Regions from separate parts of the Ectobacillus sp. OTK genome, predicted to be linked through region 3. Evidence: riboswitches for the same ligand, from Rfam matches in the RefSeq annotation. Region 3 holds a riboswitch; each other region holds the start of a gene.
The links. A riboswitch is a leader RNA that binds a small molecule or an ion and turns the genes downstream of it on or off. The one in region 3 is predicted to bind lysine.
Positions count from the first base shown of each region.

Region 1: it holds a riboswitch for lysine, as region 3 does, so the genes downstream of both, AC6HZ4_RS21405 (amino acid permease) here and AC6HZ4_RS03885 (amino acid permease) in region 3, are expected to answer to the same signal.
Region 2: it holds a riboswitch for lysine, as region 3 does, so the genes downstream of both, lysA (diaminopimelate decarboxylase) here and AC6HZ4_RS03885 (amino acid permease) in region 3, are expected to answer to the same signal.

Region 1 is NZ_AP048547.1:4,305,404-4,310,981, forward strand. Features, by position in the region: gene yqeH (ribosome biogenesis GTPase YqeH) at 1-559, opposite strand, end outside; gene AC6HZ4_RS21380 (YqeG family HAD IIIA-type phosphatase) at 563-1,078, opposite strand; gene AC6HZ4_RS21385 (sporulation histidine kinase inhibitor Sda) at 1,340-1,486, shown strand; gene AC6HZ4_RS21390 (phosphatidylserine decarboxylase) at 1,556-2,341, opposite strand; gene pssA (CDP-diacylglycerol--serine O-phosphatidyltransferase) at 2,447-2,986, shown strand; gene sigK (RNA polymerase sporulation sigma factor SigK) at 3,032-3,745, opposite strand; lysine riboswitch at 3,987-4,176, shown strand; gene AC6HZ4_RS21405 (amino acid permease) at 4,276-5,578, shown strand, end outside.
Region 2 is NZ_AP048547.1:2,242,631-2,248,208, forward strand. Features, by position in the region: gene AC6HZ4_RS10890 (hypothetical protein) at 44-178, shown strand; gene pssA (CDP-diacylglycerol--serine O-phosphatidyltransferase) at 184-885, opposite strand; gene AC6HZ4_RS10900 (LTA synthase family protein) at 1,150-3,036, opposite strand; gene AC6HZ4_RS10905 (DUF3888 domain-containing protein) at 3,262-3,657, shown strand; lysine riboswitch at 3,816-3,996, shown strand; gene lysA (diaminopimelate decarboxylase) at 4,200-5,516, shown strand.
Region 3 is NZ_AP048547.1:766,210-771,787, forward strand. Features, by position in the region: gene AC6HZ4_RS03865 (NAD-dependent succinate-semialdehyde dehydrogenase) at 205-1,644, shown strand; gene AC6HZ4_RS03870 (hypothetical protein) at 1,984-2,280, shown strand; gene AC6HZ4_RS03875 (alpha/beta hydrolase family protein) at 2,273-3,118, opposite strand; partial or broken gene AC6HZ4_RS03880 (catalase) at 3,301-3,474, opposite strand; lysine riboswitch at 3,871-4,048, shown strand; gene AC6HZ4_RS03885 (amino acid permease) at 4,181-5,578, shown strand, end outside.

The sequences.
Region 1 (5,578 bases), 2.0 Mb from region 3:
CATCGCTAAATTGCTTAATCATGCGGTTAATAAACGTTGATTTTCCAACATTCGTACATCCGACAATATAGACGTCCTTTCCCTCGCGATAATGCTCGATTGCACCTGCCAATTCCTCGATACCGTTTCCTTTCGCTGCGCTAATTAAAAACACATCCTCAGGCTTCAATCCAAGCTGCTTAGCGCTATACTTCATCCAATGAATCACTTTTTCCGGCTTCACAGATTTCGGAATAAGATCCGCTTTGTTTCCGACAAGCAACACTTTATTCTTTCCAACAAAGCGATGCAGCCCCGGCAGCCAGCTTCCGTTAAAGTCAAAAATATCTACGATCTTCACAACAAGCGCATCCGTCTGACCAATTCCATTCAAAATACGAAGAAAATCATCATCTGTTAAGGACACATCTTGAATGTCATTATAATGCTTTAAACGAAAACAACGCTGACATATAAGCGGCTCCTTTTCTAAAGCCGATGGCGGCGCATAGCCGATTCCTTGCTTATCCTCCGTTTGAACTAAAACGCCGCACCCAATACATTTCATTGCTTCTGTCAATCGTTATTCCTCCCATTGAATTAAACCTTTTTGTCTTAAATTCCGCATAATCTGCCGCTCAATCTTCCGATTAAATCGCGTCATGAAGCCGTCTGTCTGCGCCACAGGCACAACAAGAATCGTATATAAGCCGAGACGGTTGCCGCCAAGCACATCTGTGAGCAGCTGGTCTCCGATTACAACAACCTCCTGCGCCTGAAGTCCCATCGTATCTAATGCCTGTTTAAAGGCGCGAGTCATCGGCTTGCGGGCGCTATGAATAAATGGAATGAGCAATGGGTCAGCGAAATCCTTTACTCTTTGTTCATTATTATTAGATACAACCGTAACCTTAATGCCGCTATTATTCATACTTTCGAGCCATTTTTCCAGCTCCGGCGTAGCATTTGGTCTATCCCATTCAATGAGCGTATTGTCAAGATCCGTAATAATGCCTTTTATACCGCGTTCCGTCAATGCCTCGGGCGTAATTTCATATACATTCTTCACATATTCTTGTGGTAAAAATAATTTAAGCATACTTTCATCTCTTTCAAAGGAATTTTATGTAAAATGTTTCGACAGCATTTTTTGCAAATCTCGCTGTGGATAACTCTATGCACAATTTCCACACAACTGCTTTCTTTCAATTCTAACATTACACACAATCTTTGCACAGGTTGCCCACATTAGGGTGTGGATAACCGAGATGTTGTGACACTGGAATATTTTTGATACAGTATACTCAACAAAACAATACAGACAGCTTCTCTATCATTTCTTAGGAGGTGGCATGGAACTATGGAAAAGTTATCAGATGAATTGCTTGCTGAATCTTATTATAAAGCAAAAGAGCTGAAATTAAATCCTGAGTTCATCTTGCTTATTAAACAAGAAATTATTCGCCGTTCCTTAGAGGACAAGCTTGATCAAAAGCGTTCATCATAGATAAAGACAACCGAAAAAGAGCCATCTAAAAAAGACGGCTCTTCTCTTTCTAACACAAAATCGGCATCTTTACAACCTTTTCTGCACCGCCAGCCGTTGTCCTACACGGATTTGCTGTCCTCTTTGCAAAGACGCATTCACTTCCACCATATCGCGCTCGAATAAAAGGACAACGGTTGAGCCGAACGTAAAATACGCCATTTCTTCCCCTTTTTGTAAAACGTCATTTCTGTGCAGCAATTCAATGCTATTAACGAACATCGCACCAACCTTGACGATGGCAACATGCTTGCCTTCACTCTCAACCTCAGTGATGACCCGATAATTTTTTGATAACGGCTCTCTACCGTATGCAAGACCGATCCTGTTAACTGGGTAGGACTTTCTTCCCAGCTCAAATCGCTTCCGTACAACTCCGCTAATTGGACTATGGATCCGATGATAATGACTTGGACTTAAGTATAGTACCACATATGTACCGCCTCGATATACAGAAGCCGCCTCCTCGCTGCCAAGCATATCCACAAGAGAATAACGCTTGCCTTTTACAACAAACTCTGTCGACTCTTCAATCGGACCGTAAGCCTCAAACACTCCATCAACCGGGCTGCTAATCACTAAAGGATCAGGATCAACAGGACGCACGCTCTCCTTCAGCCTTCTTGTAAACAGCTCATGCAGTGTACGGTAGTCCTTTAATTCTTTTTCCATCTCACCATGTTGTATTTGAAATACTTTTGCATATGATGGTATTATCATGGCGCTTAGGCGGGACTGCGCAAACTTACGCAGCAAATATGATGTGATACGCCCGTTTGTTAGTTCAATCAAAAATCGATACAATGTACGCCGCAAATATGAAACCTCCCAAAATTTGTCTTTACGAATACGTGTTTCTTCTTTACAATATTGCTATTATATTCTAAAATCTATTCTCAATCTATAAGGAGTGAACAGCCTTTGTTTTTTCTAGAAAATCTAGATGCCACACTTAAGAAGCTCAAAGCCCAAACTGCCAACATCTTTACTATGCTTAACTTATCATTAGGAAGCGCTTCCATATTATTCACCGTCCGCAACGAACTAAATCTCGCTCTTATTTTTATTTTTTTGGCTGCTTTATCAGATCGTTTTGATGGTATGATCGCGCGTAAATTAGGCATTGAATCAGAGCTTGGCAAACAGCTCGATTCGCTGTGCGACCTCGTTTCCTTCGGTGTAGCCCCCGCTCTTTTGCTGTATCAAGGGGCATTACATGAGTATAGTGCACCAGCTGTATTTTTCACTACATTATACATAGCATCTGGCGCCTTTCGTCTCGCACGCTTTAATGTGTCCGAGTCGAATGGCTATTTTCAAGGAGTTCCCATTACAGCAGCAGGCTGTCTCGTAACACTTGCCTATTTCCTAATTGGCTCCGTACCAGGTTGGGCCCTTCTATTTCTTCTGCTTCTTCTTTCCTTTTTAATGGTAAGCAGCTTTAAAGTGAAAAAAATGTAAAAGGAGGGTTCCCCGACAAGCCTTTACCCTCGGGGAATCCTCCTTTTACTCTCTCGTCTTTTTTTCCTTCTCTGCCCGCACAAACTCATGAAACATCTTCATAAGCGCACGCTTTTCAATACGTGACACATAGCTTCTTGAAATACCGAGCGCCTTCGCAATTTCCCGCTGCGTCTTTTCCTTCTCCATCCCAAGACCGAATCGATTGACGACGACCTCTTTTTCGCGTTCATCCAGCACATCAATATACTCCCTAATTTTCTCAAGCTCCATGCTGAGCTGAATCGTATCAATCACATCCTCAGATTCCGATTTCAAAATATCAATCAAAGAAATTTCATTCCCTTCTTTGTCTTGACCAATCGGATCATGAAGCGATACATCCTTCTTTGTTTTCTTTAACGCCCGCAGGTGCATCAGAATCTCATTTTCGATACAACGAGCCGCATACGTTGCCAGCTTCGTCCCCTTTCCCTGCGAAAAGCTTTCGATCGCTTTAATTAAACCAATCGTTCCAATCGAGATTAAATCCTCTGCATCTTCCCCAGTGTTTTCAAACTTCTTTACGATGTGTGCCACAAGCCGCAGGTTATGTTCAATGAGGAGATTGCGCGCATTCGCGTCACCCTGCTCCATTAATTCCAAGTATCTTTTTTCATCGTCAGGCGAAAGCGGCTGCGGAAACGCGTTGTTTTTTACGTACGAGACAAACAATAAGAGCTCCTTAATCATATAACCGATTGCTGCGAGTAAACCCATCCCTTCACCTCCGCGAAAAGTGGTGTTCGTTATTATATGTATGCGGCAGCGGGGGTGTCCTTGTTTGTCCTAGGGGATTTTAAGGAAGTGGAGAAAGTCCGGCTGAAGATATCGTGTGGATTACAAAACACTGAAGCTGCGGACACTTACTATATTAATAAAACTATTGCAACTTCTTTCCGTTCTTTGTATAATTTATTTCGTCTTTAAAAATTTCATAGATATGAAATCCTCATCAATCCGATGAGGTAGAGGTCGCGGCTTTTATGAGTAGGACGGATGAGATGCAGAGAACATCATAGACTCCGTTAGAAAGGAAAAGTCGCCGAAGTTTGTGTTTCTCTCTGGGGGCATGAGCTGGGGCTGTTTCCGAACAGGGACAGAACTGTCACGTTTGCGAAATCCGGCAAACGTGATGCGCTATCTTACGGAAGGCATGATGTGGGCAGTATATAACAGCCGTCAATCCTTCGACGGCTTTTTCTATTTCCCCGCTCCTTCCACTATCACGAATGAATAGGAGTATTTGTATGAAACGTACAACAAAAACAGTATCATCCGTCATACCAGCAGAAACTGAGTTAAAGCGCGGATTAAAATCACGGCATTTAACAATGATTTCACTCGGCGGAACGATTGGTACAGGTTTATTTTTAGCAAGCGGCGGTGCTATTCACACAGCCGGGCCAGGCGGAACCCTTGTTTCTTACCTCGCTATCGGGATTATGGTGTACTTCCTTATGACCAGCTTGGCAGAAATGGCAACATTCATGCCTGTGGCCGGATCATTCAGCACATATGCAACGAAATTTGTTGATCCTGCATTAGGATTTGCACTTGGCTGGAATTATTGGTATAACTGGGCCATTACAATTGCAGCTGAATTATCCGCTGTCACGATGATTATGAAGTTTTGGTTCCCGGAAAGCTCTTCTCTCTTATGGAGTGCTCTTTTTCTACTCGTTATGTTTGGCCTCAACTATTTATCCGTCAAAGGATTCGGAGAAGCAGAGTACTGGTTTTCTTTAATTAAAGTTGTTACTGTTATTATCTTTTTAATCGCAGGGTTTCTTATGATTTTTGGAATTATTGGCGGAAAAGCAGTCGGTTTTAAGAATTTTACAATCGGCGACGCTCCATTTCATGGCGGATTTATGACAATGCTCGGTGTGTTCATGGCTGCTGGATTCTCCTTTCAGGGGACAGAGCTTTTAGGCGTAGCAGCCGGCGAAACAGAGGATCCGCGCCGCAATATTCCTCGTGCGGTTCGACAAGTATTTTGGCGTATTCTTTTATTCTATGTTCTGGCCATTCTCGTAATCTCTCTCTTAATTCCTTATACAAATGAGAATTTAGCCAACGGTGATATTTCAGTCAGCCCATTCACGCTCGTGTTTGATAAAGTTGGAATTGCCTTTGCTGCATCCGTCATGAACGCAATTATTTTGACTGCAGTGTTATCAGCAGGAAACTCCGGAATGTACGCTTCAACACGAATGCTTTGGGACTTAGCACGTGAAGGCAAAGCACCGAAGTTTCTTGCTAAGCTGGACAAGCGCGGTATACCGGTTAACGCGTTAATTGTCACTTCTGCAGTTGGCGCTCTTGCATTTTTTGCTTCTTTATTTGGGGATGGCGTTGTGTATAGCTGGCTTTTAAACGCATCGGGCATGTCTGGGTTTATCGCCTGGCTTGGAATTGCCATTAGCCACTATCGCTTCCGCAAAGCATATCTTGCGCAAGGATATGACCTAAAGGACCTGCCATATAAAGCTGCATGGTTCCCGTTCGGTCCGATCTTTGCTTTCGTGCTATGTACAGTCGTCATTTTAG
Region 2 (5,578 bases), 1.5 Mb from region 3:
TGGTTCAAACTAAAAGCGAAGTATCACGAAGGGGGCTATATCTATGAGTCAAAACGAGCAGTACAGAGACACAGGTAAGCTGACCAATTACCATTATGGTACAGAAAAAGATACGCTTACGAAAAAGCGAAATAAAAGCGATGTAAAAGAAGCAACAAAAAATAATCCCCTCGCCTGAGGGGGTTATTTTTTGTTGCTTTTATTTTCAAAATGCCTGCGCCGCAAAAACTGCGATAACATGTAAAGAATGTAGAGAGGAATCGCAATGAACAAAAACTCCGGCATGCGATTTGCCTCTCGTTTATACAGCGTGAAGATAACCGCAATCAAAAATAGCGTGACGATAATGCTGTATTTTGGAATCGGTACATCTTTTAGGCTTGGAATTTGAATGCGGCTTACCATCAAGATAGCAAAGATGATAAAAATGAGAATGAGTACAATGTTTGGAATTACGTGGGAAAATAACGTAAGAAACGCTATAATTCCTCCTGCCGCTGTAATCGGAACACCCGTGAAATATTTTAAAGATGTTGCAGTCGGTGTTACGTTAAACCTTGCCAAGCGGTAAGCACCAAATAGGGGAAATAGCCCGGCTATGTACAATCCAGCAACGCCGTATTGTGAAAAAGAGGTGTAGTACACTAAGAGAGCAGGTGCTGCTCCAAATGTCACTACATCTGCGAGAGAATCAAGTTCTTTTCCGAGAGGAGAATCAACTCGCAGCAAGCGGGCAATCCGTCCGTCGAGACTATCAAGCATCATTCCAATTAACACGAGAATGGCAGCTGATCTGTAATGTCCGATAGAGGCGTAGCCAATGGATAAAAAACCGCTGTATAAATTTCCGAGCGTAAATAAATTCGGAATGGCTGCTCTGTACAATGTGTGATCCCTTGCTTTCTTTTTAATTTTCTTATTTAGTGTATGACAGTATCCAATTTATCATAACACACTTTTAGAAGTGCATACCATAAAATTCCCGAGATGGAAAAAACGTATTTGATTTGTCTGTTGATTTGTCTGCTTTATGCATATCGCTGAAAGCAAAACGTAAAAATAGGAATCCTGTGCAAGGTGAAAAAGAGGTGACGGAACAGGGATGCTTCCTATTTCCGTCACCTCATGACAAGCAGTGCAAGAAGATATTTATTCCTCGAATGTTGTTGTCATCGTTCCTGTATTTCGTTTGTTGCTAGGGTCGAAGCGAAGTAAATCTCCGTAAATAAGCTTATCTGAATTCCTCAGCTCCAGTTTGGCTTTTTGTTCATATGGTTCACATAGTTGTTCTTCAATTAGCTCGCCTGTCTGTTTCTGATAGCAAACATTTTTCGTATATACGTAATCATTTGTGATGAAACTGCCGTCGCGCATAACAACAATCGGATCTTTTTCTGTAATAAATAAATCTGTTCCAAACTCCGTACTCTTTGTTGTTGAAATACCAAGAAGATGAAGGAGAGTCGGCTTTACGTCAATTTGTCCAGACACTTTGGAAATCACCTGTCCAGACTGCCCTGGAACATGGATAATAAGAGGAACGCGTTGCAGTTGTATCGAATCAACAGGTGTGATTTCAGTTTTGCCAAGAAGCTGTGCCACAGCCGCATTATGATTTTCAGAAATACCATAATGATCTCCATAAATAACAATCACCGTATTGTCATATAATCCCTCTTCCTTCAGGCGCTGTATAAAATATTTAATTGCTTCATCTGTGTACCGTACGGTTGGCAAATATCGATTTACAATCTCACTCTCTGAATCATACTCCTCAATGAGCCGATCTTTCGGGTCAAGTGTAAATGGAAAATGATTTGTTAGTGTAATAAACTTTGTATAAAATGGCTGCGGCATCGACTTTAAATACGCGATGGATTGTTCAAAGAAGTCCTTATCCTTTAGTCCCCAGCCGACAGAATTTTGCTGCGTGCCAACGAAATCGTGTTGATTGTAATATCGATCATATCCAAGTGACGGGTACATAAGGTCGCGATTCCAAAATGTTTTATCGTTAGAATGGAACACAGCTGAAAAGTACCCGTAGTCCTTTAATATTTCAGGCGTTGCTGTATATTCATTATTAAAATGTGTAAAAAATACGGAGCCGCGATCAAGCGGATAAAGCGAATTTTCAATAATAAACTCGGCATCCGATGTTTTGCCTTGACCTGTTTGGTGATAAAACTGGTCAAAATAATAGCTTTCTTTGATAAATTTGTTTAGAAATGGAGTAATTTCCTCACCATTTACTTTTCGATTGATGACAAAGCTTTGCGTAGACTCCATGGAAATTAAAATTACATTTCTCCCCTTAGCAGCACCGAATACGTCTAAATTGGCTCCTTTGTCCTTTACTTTTACATAGTTTTCAATTTCCGCAAACTTATTGCTGCTTGCAAACACTCGCTGTGCTGATGATCTGGATTGCAGGACAATATCATATAGATGGTACGTGTATAGGCCGAGATTTTTGACAATCATCTTTCTATCAAACGAACGGGCAAATAACTGCGGCTTATAGACTTCAGCCACTGTTACATGAAATAAAAACAATGCGGCTGCCCAAAAGAAATAAATAGATTTCTCTTTTTTCGTGAGAGGAGAGACATCGGCAAAGCGCGGGAACTTTCGGGAAATGAATAACAAAATAAAGAGATCGAAAAACATGAATAATGTTTTGTATGTCATCAATTCACGGATGCTTGTTCCAAGATCTGCCATGTTATTCGTTTGAAATATGACAGGCAACGTTACAAAATCATTGAAGAAGCCATAAAATACTGCATTTGAAAATAACAATACAGACAAAAGAAAGCTAATGAGCATGACATAAGCGTTTCGGTATGTATTTGCTAATAGGGCAACTCCAAGAAACAATAGAAGCGTGCTGACTGAATTTATAAATAGAATGATTTCCTCAAACGGATTCTCGATGCTTATATCAAACGCAAGCTTATACACAACATAGGTTTTTATCCAAAGAAGGATGACCGCTAAAAGAGTAAAGCGCACCTTCTTCAATAATTCATTCATAATTCAAGCTCCTCTCCGATGAGACTGTCAAATGGCTTTTTTATTATCTATACATATATATGTAAGCAGGGACATGCTCTATTCTCAGCGTTCTGCTTTCCTTAGCTTCTACTACGTTAATTATTATATAAAAACAATTAGGTGTTGTGGATGTTTTTGTACACTTCTATGAAAAAATATGGATTGGGCACAATAGTTACATATGTGAAGATTTGGAGGAAGACAATGAATAAACGAATATGTGTTGCAATCTTATGCTTTTTCTTATATAGCAGTTCGGCAGCATCGGCAAATGCCCCATCACTTCCTATGCTTGAGGATGCTTTTTATTCTGTGCTATTTCCACAAATCAATGAGGAGATTCAAAAGCATTATGGAGTGCAAAAGAAGTATGACTGTCCGAAAATTGCAGAGATGAAGAAGCTTTACAGTGGTACGTACTTATTTCGATCTTCTATTGAGGTGATTACGTATGAACAGAAGCCATATGGAAAACCGGAGCCTCCTTTTGAGAAGGTAACGATTACGTTTGATAATGAGCAAGGGGACTGGGAAGTGAAAAACACGAATGTAAAGCGCTTGCCTGATAACACAAAGCTAGCATGTCGAAAGCCAGTGTAAGAAAGAGAGAGACTTTTGTGCCTGCTTCTAGGAAGAATGCATAATATTTCATTTTTCTACATAAATGTGAATGGAATATTGAAAAAATATTTGACAATGTGCATTTTCCTCTGCTATCTTTAATATCATCAAAAATAAATACAACAGCCTCATCTGTTCTCGCAAATAGAGGCTGCAGAAATCAAGAGTAGGCTGTGCGAAATCGTGCAGGATTAAAGAACACAGCACGAAAGGGATAACTGCCGAAGCGGCAAAACAGCTGCCATGTTTTGCTGCTGGGTCTGCACTGAATAAGTGTAGAACTGTCACAAGTTCATCTTGTGGGGAGCTATTAGAGATGCTGATGCGGTTTCTTATATGAAAATATGTAGGATGCATAGTTTAAGTTGTCATTTTCTGTAAGAAGCGCGTGTGAACATAGAAGTTCGGCGCGTTTTTTGTTTATACAAATGAAACGGATCGTGTTCTTAGCTTCACTGTTTCCTTTTTCTTTGGAGAAATGGATATGGGTTGCAGAACGTATAGATAAGGGGGAAATTTAGATGTATTTGCACGGCACAAGCAGAATTAACGACAAAGGACATTTAGAAATCGGAGGCTGTGACACGACGGAATTGGCAAAAACATACGGCACACCGCTTTATGTATATGATGAAGCATTAATTCGGGAAAAATGTCGTGCTTATAACCGTGCGTTTCAGGAAAGCGGCTTTTCCTATCAAGTAGCATACGCAAGCAAGGCGTTTTTGTGCATGGAAATGAGCCGTTTAGCTGCAGAGGAAAATATGTCTTTAGATGTTGTATCTGGAGGAGAATTGTATACGGCGCTGCAAGCAGGCTTTCCTGCAGAACGCATTCATTTTCACGGTAACAATAAGACAGAAGAAGAGCTGGTAATGGCACTTGAAGCAAATATTGGCTGCTTCGTTGTAGATAACTTCTTTGAGCTGGAGGTTCTGCATGATTTAGCAAAAGACCGTGAGCAAAAGGTGAATATTTTGCTTCGTGTAACGCCTGGTGTTGAGGCACATACGCATGAATATATTACGACAGGCCAGGATGATTCAAAATTTGGCTTTGGCGTTTCTAGCGGGCAGGCGCTGCAGGCGGTAAAGCATGCGGTATCGAAGCCGTACTACAATGTACTTGGAATCCATTCTCATATCGGTTCTCAAATTTTTGAAACAGATGGATTTGTTCGTGCTGTTGAAGTATTAGCAGCCTTTGTAGACGATGTTCGTTCTGAAACAGGACATACAATGCCAATTTTAAATCTTGGCGGCGGCTTTGGCATTCGCTATACAGAAGGTGACACACCTCTTCCAGCTGTACAATATATTAAAGAGATGACGGATGCGGTGCGCGAGCAGTTTACGAAGCGCAATTATCCTCTGCCGGAAATTTGGATTGAGCCGGGTCGCAGCATTGTCGGTGATGCTGGCACAACTCTGTATACAATCGGTTCCATTAAGGACATCCCAGGCATTCGCAAATACGTGGCCGTGGATGGGGGAATGACAGATAACATTCGCCCTGCATTGTACGGTGCGAAGTATGAGGCAATTTTGGCAAATCGAGCGAATGAAGAGCCAGAGGAAGTTGTATCGATTGCCGGGAAGTGCTGTGAGAGCGGCGATATGCTGCTTTGGGATATAAAGCTTCCAGAAGCGGCATCACGTGATTTACTTGCGATTTCCTGCACAGGGGCGTACGGATATTCGATGGCAAATAACTATAACCGCATCGCGCGCCCTGCTGTTGTATTTGTAAAGGATGGTAAAGCGCAGGTTGTTGTAGAGCGGGAAACATTAGAAGATCTTGTGCAAAAGGATCGTATTCGTGCAAGCGAGCTTGTATGAAAGCAAGATGAGAATAACTGAAAAGCAGGCGGACAACAGTACGTTGTTCGCCTGTTTTTGTA
Region 3 (5,578 bases):
GCAGCTTGAATCGTTTTTACGGCAGTCCCTTTGTATAAGCCCGGTTATATTCTAGTGAACAAAAAAGTATTTTGAGTGAAATGCTGTATTTGTTAATGGTACACTACTAGATAAGAAGTAAAAGCTGTTCGATCAGCATCACCAGCTTTATCAAGCGGTTTATGTACATAATAATTGAATTAGTAAAAGGGGAGAAGGAATGATATGACGGAGCAGCTATTGCAAAAGGGCATGTTTCTAAACGGACAGTGGGTACAAGCAGAGGAGTCTTTTTTAGTGCAAAATCCAGCAACCTGGGAGAATGTCGGGATGGTTCCAAGCGGCACGGCACCTCACGCAAAGCAAGCTGTGGATGCGGCAGCGGCTGCATTTGTAACATGGTCGAAGGCGACGGCATATGAGCGTGCGGCTTTACTAGAACGATGGTTTTATGTGATTGAATCGCGTATAGAGGAAATTGCACGTGTTATGACGCAGGAGCAAGGGAAGCCGCTTGCTGAAGCAATTGGAGAGGTACGCTATGCGAATAGCTTTTTGAAATGGTATGCGGAAGAGGCGAAGCGTGTGTACGGTGAGACAATTCCAGCTTCTGCACCATCCAAGCGCATTCTCGTACAGAAGCAGCCAGTCGGTGTTGTGGCAGCTGTTACGCCGTGGAACTTCCCCGCGGCTATGATTACGCGCAAGGTCGCACCAGCTTTAGCGGCAGGCTGCACAGTTGTCGTGAAACCAGCAGAGCTTACGCCGCTTACCGCATTGTTGCTAGCCGAGTGTGCTGAAGAAGCAGGAATGCCCGCAGGGGTAATCAACATTGTAACAACGGAGCGGCCGGCTGAGGTCGTTGATACGTGGATGGAGGACAGCCGTGTGAAAAAAATTACCTTTACCGGCTCTACGCCGGTCGGTAAGCTGTTAATGAGAAAAGCTGCCGATACAGTAAAAAAGGTATCTCTTGAGCTTGGCGGCTTGGCACCGTTTATTATTGCGGAGGATGCAGACTTAGACGAAGCAGTTGCAGGAGTAATGCAATCGAAGTTCCGCAATGCTGGTCAAACGTGCGTATGTGCAAACAGAATCTATGTACATGAAAATATTAAGGACAAGTTTTTAGAAGCGTTCACGAAAGCAGTGACAGCTCTTCGCGTTGGAAATGGCTTAGACGAAGGGACGGAAATTGGTCCGCTTATTAATGAAGCTGCTGTGCAAAAGGTGAAAAGACATCTTGAGGATGCGGCAGCAAAAGGTGCTGTTGTGCACGGAGAGGCTGGGCTGGCGTCAAACACAGGTCATTTTATGCAGCCAATCGTTGTATCAAATGCGACAGATGATATGCTGTGCATGCAGGAGGAAACATTCGGTCCGCTTGCGCCTGTTAGTGTGTACAATGATGACGCGGAGGTTGTGCAGCGTGCAAACAATACACCGTTTGGCTTGGCAGCCTATGTTTATACGCAATCGTTGCAAAAGGCGTTTTTCTTCTCAGAGAATTTAGAGTATGGCATTGTCGGAGTAAACGATGGTTTGCCGTCTGTTGCGCAAGCGCCGTTTGGCGGCATGAAGGAGAGCGGACTTGGCAGAGAAGGCGGCCATCATGGGCTTGAGGAGTTTTTGGAAACGAAGTATGTGTCGTTGAATTTGAAATAAGATTTGGTTGCAAGCAGTCCTAAAAGCAGATACCTGCTTTTAGGGTTGCTTTTTCATGTTTGTTTTTACTCCCTGCATAATAACCTAATTTTTCTTATACAACATTACCGCGCTGCATTGTGTTTCTTTTTAGGGAAATAGCTTTTTCTATATTTTTCAAGTAAACCGTCTACACCAAATTTTCCAGCATTATGACCAGCTAGAAGGATGAACAGGGAAAGCAGGACAAGCTGCAAGCGATTGCTTTGTTTTTGACAAATATATGTAGGAAATGCGGCAAATTTATGGATATAGTTGTCGTACTAGAAAGAAACTAACCTAATGAAAGAAGGTGAGAATATGGCTTTTGGAATTACGAGACAAGAATTACAAGAGTGGAAGGAGAAGGTAAAGCGGGGGGAAATCGCTTTTTTGACGCATTATTGGCTGGATGATCGATTTCCTGAAATGAGAACAGTGACAAAGGTAGGTTGTTCTGATTTGGACAAGCTGATCAAATGGGGAGAGGCATATGGAATCCCTGCCAGGGCACTTCATCACCGCTCTGAGTATCCGCATTTTGATTTATTTGGCGAACGCCAAATTACTATTTTAACGAAAGAAAATATGCTGGAGCAATTAACAAGGTTCAAGTAGAATGTTGTTTAATCCATCCAAACATACTGTTTAATGCTTCTTTATGAACGTTAGGCGGAAGATGATGTCCAAAGCCATTATATTGGTGCATATCAACCTTGTGTCCAAAATTCTGTAGCTTTTGGTACATACGCAAGCCATGAATAAAATCTACTTGTATATCTTTGGTCCCATGCATAATAAGAACAGGACATGTAATACGCTCTGCTAGATGGATAGGTGAGCGAGCTGCATATGCATCCGGTATCTTGCCTGGCGATCCGCCAAGCACCCGCTTGAGCATCCTTCGCAAATCTATGCGCTCTTCATATGTCTGCGCCAAGTCGGATACGCCGCCCCAAAGAGTTAGCGTGTGAATGTTAGGAATCGCAGCCGCAGTTAGCACTGCATTAATGGCGCCGCGCGAGAATCCCATAATAGAAATTCGCTCTTCATCTACAAATGGAAGGCTGCGCAAAAAACGATAGGCGGAGAGTACATCCTCATTTTCAGCGCCGCCAAACTCATCCCGTCCTTCGCCGCCTTCATTTCCGCGATAGCAAGGAGCAAAAACGATGTATCCATGGCCTGCAAACTGCTCTACCCAATCGGTTTTTACGCGGCCGACTTTTCCGATGCCGCCTCGGCAATAGATGAAGGCGGGGAACTTTTGTGAATGAAGAGGCTGCAGGTCTTTTTTGATAGAGCTTGCGATCATTGTAAGAGGCAGGTCGTCTTCCTTGTAAAATTGCTCCAGCATCTTCTGCAATTCTCTCGGTGAAATAGAGAAACAGCTCGGGAAAGCAATATATCCTTTCACTTTATATGCATCTGATATATATGTAGTATGGTAAATCATGTCGAGCTCCTTCTAATGCTTGTTTTGTAAGTACTATAGCTTGAAAAAGAAGCGATAGCAAGGATAAGAAAAAAGAGCCGTAAGAAAACCTACGGCCCAGTTCTTAATATGGATCTGCTTCGTGACCCATTTGTTTAGATTTATCAACAGCTTGATCAGATGCTGCATAGCTTGTATGATCCTGTCGGCCCTCGATTCCCAACTGTACGAACATTTTGATTGTCCGTAATGGGATGGCCTTGCCGATTTGTTAGTGTCATTTCTGTTTCACTTTCTCCCATACGAGAATCTGAGGAGCTTCCGACTCCGTTAACAGAGGTGCCTAGCACTTCTTCGTTTGAGTGATCATGATTCATGATAAGACCGCCTTCTCCAAAGGTTTATAAATTACACATGGATATTTTATTCATGGAGGAGGGGGTTATACAATTTTTAGTAATTTTAATCGCACGTTTATTTTTTTGATATAATTTTATTGAGAGGGGATAAAGTCTGTGTGTATGTTAGTTAAAATAATAAAATGTCTAGACTATTTGTTTTTATATAAGAATTCAGTTTGTTAATTTTATGGTAAAATGAGCGAAGTTATTTAATTTAGAAGAAAAATTTATTGTTTTTTCTGAATTTTCAGTTCTGTTGAACAATCTAAATATATGGCACTTATGACTTGGAATAATATTTCATGTTGACGCATGGATATTCCCTGTGTATGCTAGATTAGTATAATAAAATAATACTTCCTCATCAGCTCAAGATGAGGTAGAGGTTGCGGTGCTTAAGAGTACATAGCGGGAGAGCCGGAGAGCTTAATGAATGCGATGGAAAGGAAGCACTGCCGAAGCGCTGCGGTTCTCCGGCCGAAGCAGCTGGGGCTGTATCCGAATAGGTGCAGAACTGTCATAGGAGTTGCTATGATGAACTATCTTTTTGTCTGATGCGGATAAGTTTGTCTTCACACCCGTCAGAAGGTGTGTTTTTTGTGCTTATATAAAATATGCAATGGCAAAAAGCAGATAACTATCTACTTTTGAGCGAGAGGATACATTGAGAGGGGAAAAATAAATGAGTAAAGGCAATAAGCTTGGCTTATGGATTTTGACATCCCTTGTTGTGGGGAATATGGTTGGATCCGGTATTTTTATGCTGCCTCGTTCCTTATCAGAAGCTGCCAGCCCGGCTGGGGTAATGGGTGCTTGGGTTTTAACGGGAGTTGGTGTACTCATGACGGCTTTAGTATTCGGAAACTTGGCGATTCGCAAGCCGAACCTAAATGGCGGCCCGCAAATTTACGCTAAGGAATTGTTTAAGCTAGGCTCAAAGGCATCACTTTTATCCGGCTTTATGGCTTCTTGGGGATATTGGATTGGAAACCTGGCTGGTAATATTGCAATTATTACGACATTTGCTGGGTATTTGTCTACATTTTTCCCTGTACTTACAAGTGAAGCGGAACTGTTCACAGCCGGTTCCTTTACGTTGAAGCTAGGAAACGCATTAACATTCCTAGTATGTACGTTGTTATTGTGGGCAACCCATTTTATTATTTTACGCGGTTTAGAAAATGCCGGTAAACTTAACTTTTTGGCAACAGCTGCAAAGGTGGTTGGATTTGCGCTGTTTATTATCGTTGGTTTGTTCGCATTCGAGAAAACGAATATGCTGCCGTTCGTAGCTGATAAGACGGATGAGGCAGGCAATGCGATCGGATTATTTGGACAAATTAATAATGCGGCAGTTGCAACGCTTTGGGCATTTATCGGTGTTGAGTCAGCAGTAGTATTTGCATCTAGAGCAAAGAAGCAAGTCGATGTGAAACGCGCGACTACGCTTGGTTTGTTTATCGCACTTGCAATTTATATCGGTATTAGTACACTTGTCATGGGGATGCTGGATCAAGAGACATTGATTCATTCTGATAAACCGCTGATTGATGCGATTTCGACTGTGCTTGGTCCAATCGGCGGCAAAGTGCTGGCTGGAGTAGGGCTTATCAGCTTAATCGGTTCTACTATTGGCTGGGTGATGCTAAGCGCTGAGGTGCCGTATCAGGCTGCGAAGCAGGGGATGTTTATCTCAGCATTTTTAAAAGAAAATAAAAATGGGACTCCGGCATTTTCCCTTGTTGTGACCAACTTGCTTGGACAGCTGTTTATTTTCTCAACAGTTTCCAACTCTATTTCTGCAGCGTTTGATTTTGTCATTGTTGTTGCGACGCTTTCGTACTTAATACCATATTTCATCTCGTCTATTTTCCAACTCAAGCTTGTCATTACGGGAGAGACGTATGAAAATGGAAAAGGGCGAGTGCTTGACGGCATTATTGCTGCTCTATCCACTATATACTCTGCTTGGGTAATTAAGGCAGGAACAGCGGATATGAAAACCTTCTTATTTGGTATGCTGTTGCTTGCGAGCGGTATTTTATTCTACGGCCAGTTGAAGAAAAATCTTGCGATATCT